One region of the Agromyces sp. NPDC060279 genome, then DNA from elsewhere that is predicted to be linked to it. Evidence: predicted binding sites of a transcription regulator. Region 1 holds the regulator's gene; the other holds the start of a gene.
What was found. Region 1 encodes LexA, which represses DNA repair genes until DNA is damaged. Its sites were predicted from a motif close to TCGAACANNTGTTCGA; they were not measured.
Positions count from the first base shown of each region.

Region 2: a site for LexA is predicted at 2,150-2,165, ahead of ACFWE1_RS05645 (DUF222 domain-containing protein). Genes of this name have one in related genera too.

Region 1 covers NZ_JBHXBK010000002.1:475,929-479,951, reverse strand. Annotated here, with positions in the region: gene ACFWE1_RS10925 (histidinol-phosphate transaminase) at 1-868, opposite strand, end outside; gene ACFWE1_RS10920 (LysM peptidoglycan-binding domain-containing protein) at 929-1,294, opposite strand; gene lexA (transcriptional repressor LexA) at 1,550-2,239, shown strand; gene metE (5-methyltetrahydropteroyltriglutamate--homocysteine S-methyltransferase) at 2,320-4,023, opposite strand, start outside.
Region 2 covers NZ_JBHXBK010000001.1:1,190,812-1,194,834, reverse strand. Annotated here, with positions in the region: gene ACFWE1_RS05650 (DEAD/DEAH box helicase) at 1-2,000, shown strand, start outside; gene ACFWE1_RS05645 (DUF222 domain-containing protein) at 2,196-3,650, shown strand; gene ACFWE1_RS05640 (GNAT family N-acetyltransferase) at 3,661-4,023, opposite strand, start outside.

The DNA of each region.
Region 1 (4,023 bases):
GCTCGCGCACGATGCGGTCGCGCTGGCCGCGGATCTCGTCGACCATCGCGAGCATCTCGCCGCTGTGCGCGAGGGCGGCGAGGGCCGCGGCCTGGGTGAGGGCGGAGAGATGGTACGGGAGCCGCACGAGACGGAGGGCGTCGATCAGCGCCGGGTCGGCGGCGAGGTAGCCGACCCGCGCGCCCGCGAAGGCGAAGGCCTTGCTCATGGTGCGCGAGACGACGAGGCGCGGCCGGCCCTCGAGGAGCTCGAGGGCGCTCGGCGTGCCGGGGTCGGCGAACTCGAAGTAGGCCTCGTCGACGATCACGATGCCGCGGGCGGCATCGGCGACCGCGCGGATCGTGTCGAGCGAGACCGGAGTGCCGGTGGGGTTGTTCGGCGCGCAGAGGAAGACGACGTCGGGGTCGTGCTGCTCGATGGCCGCGACGGCCGTCTCGGCGCTCAACTCGTAGTCGGCGTCGCGCGGGGCGTCGACCCACTCCGTGCCGGTGCCGGAGGCGAGCAGCGAGTACATCGAATAGGTGGGCGAAAAGCCGAGCGCCCGGCGCCCGGGGCCGCCGAACGCCTGCAGCAGGTGCTGCAGCACTTCGTTCGAGCCGTTCGCCGCCCAGATCTGCTCGGGCGTGAGCCCGTGTCCGAGATAGCGGGCGAACGCCTCGCGCAGTTCCGTGAACTCCCGGTCGGGGTACCGGTTCAGCTGGAGGATGGCCGCCGCAACTCGCGCGACGATGTCGTGCGCCACATCCTCGGGAATCGGGTGCGTGTTCTCGTTCACGTTGAGCGCGACCGGAACGACCTTCTGCGGCGCTCCGTAGGGCGAACGCCCTCTGAGGTCATCGCGGATGGGCAGATCTTCGAAGCTCGTCACCACTTCATGCTAGTGATGCGCGGCACCCTGTGACGCCGTGGTGCGGCGGTGCCGGAGCGCTCAGTTCGCGGCGGGAAGCGCCAGGCGCTGGCCCGGCTCGACCACCGAGGAGTCGAGCCCGTTCAACCGGATGATGTCGTCGATGACCACGCGAGGATCGGCCCCGGGGTCGGTCGCCTCGGCGATCTCCCACAGGGTGTCGCCGGCGCCGACCGTGACGTATTCGAAGCTCGCGCCCGGGCCGACGGCGTCGTCGGCCGCTGCGACTCCTGCGCCGAGCACGCTCAGCGCCGCCCAGATGACGAGCGGGAGCGCCCCGAGGGACGTGAACACGACCCGACCGCGTCGGGTCAGTCGAAGCCGCGTGCGGGCACCTGCGAAGCCGTTCGCGGTGAACTCGGCACCGCTTGCGATCACTGCGCTCATCTCAACACCTCCAGGAGAATCGCACCCGGCCCTCGGCCGGGAGGGCCGGATGCGAAGCTGTGTTCCGAATCTATCTTCGATTGTTCGAATCTGCAAGCCGTTCTTCGAACATTGCGCCGCCTCGGATTCGCGACACACTCGAAGGAATGTTTGCCGCACCCGCGTTGCGCGGATACAGTTTCGAATGTCAGAACAGAGTCCATCAGGGACCACCGACATTCCGGTCGCAAGACCGCCGACGAGGGGCGTCAGCACGTGAGCACCGAGACCGAGGGCAGCAAACCGGCCGCACGTGCGCGCCGCCGCAAGAGCCTGAGCGCGAAGCAGATCTCGATCCTCGAGGTCATCCAGCGCTCCGTCGCGACGCGGGGCTATCCGCCGAGCATGCGCGAGATCGGCGACGCCGTGGGCCTGTCCTCGCTTTCGAGCGTCACCCACCAGCTGAACCAGCTCGAACTGGCCGGCTACCTGCGCCGCGACCCGAACCGTCCCCGCGCGCTCGAGGTGCTGATCGAGCTCCCCGGCAGCGACGAACGCCAGCCGAGCGAGGGCGAGCCGATCCCCGTCGGCGACGCGGCGATGGTGCCGCTCGTCGGCCGGATCGCCGCCGGCATCCCGATCACCGCCGAGCAGCAGATCGACGAGGTCTTCCCGCTCCCCCGTCAGCTCGTGGGCAAGGGCGAGCTGTTCATGCTGAAGGTCGTCGGCGACTCCATGGTCGACGCGGCCATCTGCGACGGCGACTGGGTCGTCGTGCGTTCGCAGCGCACCGCGGAGAACGGTGAGATCGTCGCGGCCATGCTCGACGAGGAGGCGACGGTGAAGGTCTTCCGGCAGCGCGACGGCCACACCTGGCTCCTCCCCCGCAACAGCGCCTTCGAGCCGATCCTGGGCGACGACGCCGAGGTGCTCGGCAAGGTCGTCGCGGTGCTCCGCGCGGTCTGACGCCGCCAGGCACGCGGAACGGCCCGGGATGCGAGGCATCCCGGGCCGTTCCTCGTCTCACGCCCGACGGGCGGACCCGCTCAGGCTCGGGCGAGCGACTCCCGCACCGAACGCGCCGCGCCGACGAGGTTGGCGAGCGAGGCGACGGTCTCGTCGTAGCCGCGCGTCTTCAGGCCGCAGTCCGGGTTCACCCAGAGCCGCGACGCCGGCACCTCCGCGACCGCGCGCTCCAGGAGCTCGCGGACCTCGTCCTCGCCGGGCACCCGGGGCGAGTGGATGTCGTACACGCCGGGGCCGACCCCGTGGTCGAAGCCGCTGCGGCCGAGGTCCTCGACCACCTCCATCCGGCTGCGCGCGGCCTCGATGCTCGTGACATCGGCATCCAGGCCCCGGATGGCGTCGATGACGACGCCGAACTCGGAGTAGCAGAGGTGGGTGTGCACCTGCGTCGCCGGCGCGGCCCCGCCCGTCGCAAGCCGGAACGCCCCGACCGACCAGTCGAGGTACGCGGGCTGCTCCGCGCGGCGCAGCGGCAGCAGCTCCCGAAGCGCGGGCTCGTCGACCTGGATGATCCGGATGCCGGCGGCCTCCAGGTCCGCGACCTCGTCGCGGAGCGCGAGTCCCACCTGGCGGGCGGTGTCGCCGAGCGGCTGATCGTCGCGCACGAACGACCAGGCCAGGATCGTGACGGGCCCCGTCAGCATCCCCTTCAGGTGCCGTTCGGTGAGCGACTGGGCGTAGGCCGACCAGCCCACGGTCATCGGTGCGGGGCGGGAGACGTCGCCCCAGAGGATCGAGGGCCGCGTGCAGCGCGAACCGTACGACTGCACCCAGCCGTGCTCGGTCACCGCGAAGCCGTCGAGCAGCTCGGCGAAGTACTGCACCATGTCGTTGCGCTCCGGCTCGCCGTGCACGAGCACGTCGAGGCCGAGCTCCTCCTGCAGGCGCACCACCCGCTCGATCTCCTGCTCGATGAGCGTGCGGTAGCCCGCCTCGTCGAGCTCGCCGCCGGCGAGCGCGGCCCGCGCCCGACGGAGCTCGCCCGTCTGCGGGAAGGAGCCGATCGTCGTCGTCGGCAGCTCCGGCAGCCCGAGGTCGCGCTGCGCCTCGACGCGGGCGTCGTAGTCGACGCGGGCGAAGTCGCCGTCGGAGAGGGCGGCGAGCCGCGCGCGCACCGCCGGTACCCGCACCCCGGGCGCGCCGGCGCGGTCGACGAGGGCGGCCGAGGCCTCCGCGAGCTCCGTCTCGATCGCCTGCCGCCCGTCCGCGAGCCCGCGCGCGAGCGTCGCGACCTGGGCGACCTTCTGATCGGCGAAGGCGAGCCAGCTCACGAGCCGCGGGTCGAGCCGCTGCTCGTCCGCGAGGTCGTGCGGCACGTGCTGGAGCGAGGTGGAGGTCGAGATCGCGAGCGAGCCGGCGAGCCCGTCGAGCGCCGCGGCGCGATCGAAGGCCGCCGCGAGGTCGCCCCGCCAGATGTTCCGCCCGTCGACGACGCCCGCGACGAGCGTCTTGTCCGCCAGGGCGGCCCGCGTGGCCCCGTCGAGTGCGCTCGGGAGCTCGCCGCGCACGACGTCGAGACCGATCGCTTCGACGGGCGTCGCGGCGAGCACGGCGAGTCCGTCGCCGATTCCCCCGTACGGGGTCGCGACGAAGAGCGCCGGGCGCCGCGCCGCGGCCCCGAGCACGGCGTACGCTCGCGCCGCTGCCTCGCGCAGACGCGCCGGACTCTCGTCGAGGCTCTCGCTCGCGAGGGCCGGCTCGTCGAGCTGCACCCACGCGGCGCC
Region 2 (4,023 bases), on a different contig from region 1:
CGCTCGGCGACGTCACGGCGATCGCCGAGGACCTGTCGGCGCGCACCGGCCGGACGACCGCCGAGGTCACCGGGGTCGAGCGCCCGGTGCCGCTCAGCTTCTCGTACGCGAAGACACCCGTGCAGGAGACCGTCGAGGAACTGCTCGAGACGCGGCAGGCGCCCGTCTACATCGTGCACTTCTCGCAGGCCCAGGCGATGGAGCGGGCCCAGGCGCTGTCGTCGATCCGCGTCGTGACGCGTGAGCAGCGGGACGAGATCGCCGAGGCGATCGGCGGCTTCCGCTTCACGACGAGCTTCGGCAAGACGCTGTCGCGGCTCGTGCGCTCGGGCATCGGCGTGCACCACGCCGGGATGCTTCCGCGCTATCGCCGCCTCGTCGAGACCCTCGCCCAGCGCGGCCTGCTGCGCGTCATCTGCGGCACCGACACGCTCGGGGTCGGCATCAACGTGCCCATCCGCAGCGTGCTCATCACCGCGCTCGCCAAGTACGACGGCCAGCGCATGCGGCACCTGAGCGCCCGGGAGTTCCACCAGATCGCCGGCCGCGCCGGACGAGCCGGTTACGACACCGCCGGCACCGTGGTGGTGCTCGCACCCGAGCACGAGATCGAGAACGAGCAGGCCGTGCGCAAGGCCGGCGACGATCCGAAGAAGCTCAAGAAGGTCGTGCGCAAGAAGCCGCCGGCCGGGCAGATCAGCTGGGGCGAGGGGGCCTTCGAACGGCTCGTCGCCGCGCAGCCCGAGCCGCTCGTGCCGCAGCTGCAGCTCACCGCCGCGATGCTCATCAACGTCATCGCCCGCGGCGGCGACGTCGCCGCCAACGTCGCCGCGCTCGTCTTCGACAACCACCAGCCCCGGGCCCGGCGCTTCGAGCTCGCCCGTCGCGCCCTCGGCATCCTGCGCACCCTGCGGGACGCGGGCGTCGTGACGCTCTCGCCGGATCCCGACGGGACCGCCCTCGGAGTCGAGATCCGCCTCGAGGTGGAGCTGCAGCCGAACTTCGCCCTGAACCAGCCGCTCTCGCCGTTCGCGCTCGCCGCGATCGAACTGCTCGACCCCGAGACGAGCGAGCAGGGCACCGGCCACTACGCGCTCGACGTGGTCTCGATCATCGAGTCGACGCTCGATGACCCCCGGCCGATCCTCTCGCAGCAAGAGTTCCGCGCGCGCGGCGAGGCGGTCGCGGCGATGAAGCAGGAGGGCATCGAGTACGAGGAGCGGATGGCCCGGCTCGAGGACGTGACCTGGCCGAAGCCGCTCGAGGAGCTGCTCTCGCACGCCTTCGAGCGCTTCGCGGCGAGCCAGCCGTGGGTGCGCGACTTCGAGCTGCGGCCGAAGACCGTGGTGCGGGACATGTTCGAGCGCAGCATGTCGTTCGGGGAATACGTCGCGCTGTACCAGCTCGCCCGGAGCGAGGGCCTCGTGCTGCGGTACCTCTCGGACGCATTCCGAGCCATCCGGCAGACCGTGCCGGAGGAGGCGAAGAACGAGGAGCTCCTCGACCTCATCGAGTGGCTCGGCGAGCTCGTGCGCCAGGTCGACTCGAGCCTCGTGGACGAGTGGGCCGAGCTCGTCGATCCGGCCGCGCACCTGCCCGAGGACGAGGCGCCCGTGGTGCCGCCCGCGCCGCCCTCGGTCGTCACGAACCGGCGGGCGTTCACCGTGCTGGTGCGGAACGAGCTGTTCCGGCGCGTGCAGCTCGCCGCCCTCGATCGCGAGGAGGAGCTCGTCGAGCTCGACCCCGACGCCGGCTGGCCGGACGCCCTCGACGCCTACTACGCCGAGCACGATGCCATCGGCACCGGACCCGCCGCGCGCTCGCCTCGACTCGTGACGATCGACGAATCGGATGCCTCGACCGGAATCTGGCGCGCCGAGCAGACCGTGGACGACCCCGCGGGCCACCACGACTGGCGGATTCGCGCGGTGATCGACCTCGAAGCCTCGGCCGAGGCCGGCACCGCCGTGCTCACCGGCGTGGCGCTCGTGCGGCTGTAGCACTGCGGCCTGGCGGTGCAGCCTTGACTGGGCGTGCATCGCGGCTTGCCGTTCCCCGCACAGTCCACACGACCCACGGGCAGGGCGCACACGCATCGATCTCGAAGTGGCGTGATGCAGAATCGCGCGCTCTCGAAGTGGCGCTATTGTCGAATACAGCTTCGAATCTCGCGGCTGGTTTGGGATCATGGAGGCATGACGGATTCCAGCACAGCTTCGGTCGCACTCGCCGCGTTCAGCGCGGCTGCTGCTGCTGTCGAGACGGTGTGGCAGGGGGCCCTGACCCGCCCGAGCTCGCATCCCGAGGCCGATGTGCGGGCGATGAGCGACGATGGCTTGGTGCGGGTGATCGAGGCGATCGCGGGGCTTTCCCGGGTCGCGGAGGCGCTGCAGGTGCGGCTGGCGGCTGAGCTCGATGACCGGTGCAGCGGTATCGCCGGTGACGACCTCGCGAAGGCCCGTGGCTGCACCACACCCGAGCGGTTGATCGCCCAGCTCACTGCTGGCCGCTACGTCGACGCCGTCCGGCTCGTCGCGGTCGGCCGCGCCACGGCATCCCGCTCCTCCTTCACCGCCGAGCCGTTGCCGCCGAAACGACCCGCGCTCGCGCGGGCGCTGCACGACGGTGTCGTGGGCATCGACGCGGCTGACGTGATCCGGCGCTTCCTCGACCGGGTCGAAGTGCGGGCCGACCTCGAGGAGCTCGCCGCGTCCGAGGCGTTCCTCGTCGAACGCGCCCCCGCGGTCGGGGTCGACGGGCTGGGGCTCCTCGTGAAACGCCTCGAAGCGCGGCTCGATCCCGATGGCGTCAAACCCCGCGAAGACGAACTCCGGGCCAGGCGGGGGCTGCGCATCTGGCAAGACCAGGCGGGCATGGTCAACGTGCGCGGCGCATTCGACCCGGTCAACGGCGCCCTCGTGAAGTCCGCGATCGACGCGCTCGTCAGCGCCGAGCTGCACCGCGCCCGCGACGCCACCCGCGGCGGCCATGCTGCTCGGCCAACCGCGACGGGATCGGAGGGCGACCGGGTGACGGCAGAGACCCGCACGATCGCCCAACTGAACGCCGATGCGCTCACCGACCTCGCCCGCCACACCCTCGGCTGCACCGAGGTCCCCACGCTCCGCGCCGTGACCGTCGTCGTCCGCGCCGACGCTGAAGCCCTCGCCGCCGGGCGGGGCGCCGCATCCATCGACGGCATTGAGCAGCCGGTCTCGCTGGAGACGGTCCGAGAGCTCATCAGCTCGGCGGGCATCTCGCCCATGCTGATCGGTCGAGGGGAACTGCCCCTCAAGCTCGGCCGCTCCGCACGGCTCTTCACCCCCGCGCAGAAACTCGCCCTCGCCGAGCGTGACGGCGGATGCGCCTGGCCCGAATGCATGCGCCCGCCGAGCCACACTGAAGCGCACCACATCGCCTGGTGGAACCGCGACGAAGGCCCTACCGACCTCGACAACGGCATCCTCCTCTGCAGTCACCACCACCATCGGGTGCACGACGACGGCTGGACCATCCGCATCCGCGACGGACACAGCTGGTTCACCCCACCCGCCCACCTCGACCCCCAACAGAGACCAAGACCAGGCAACCGTGCGATGGTGCCTGCGTTCAGTCACCGCCGGTCGAGGCGTGCATCGGCGGTGGCGTGAGATGCGTGGGCTACTCCGTGTGCGCGGCCGGGCCAGGGATCGGCGCGAAGATCGCGGGACGGCGCTGCCATTCGGTCACGATCGGGCGGTAGCCGTTCCGCGACCAGAACGGCCCCGAGCGAGGGTTCGCGACCGCGTAGCTGAGCACGATGTAGGGCGTCCCGGCCGCGTCCAGGGCGTCATGGGCCAGCTGCAGGAAGGCAGCCCCCAGGCCGGCGCCGCGCTCGGCCTCGTCGAGGTACATCACCACGAGATACTGGCCGCCCTGATCCGACAGCAGGCGCGAGTCGGGTTCCGGCGAGTCGGCGTCGGGCACGACGTGGATGAACCCGGTCACCTCGCCGTCGCGCTCGAGCACCCAGGTGGTGTCCGG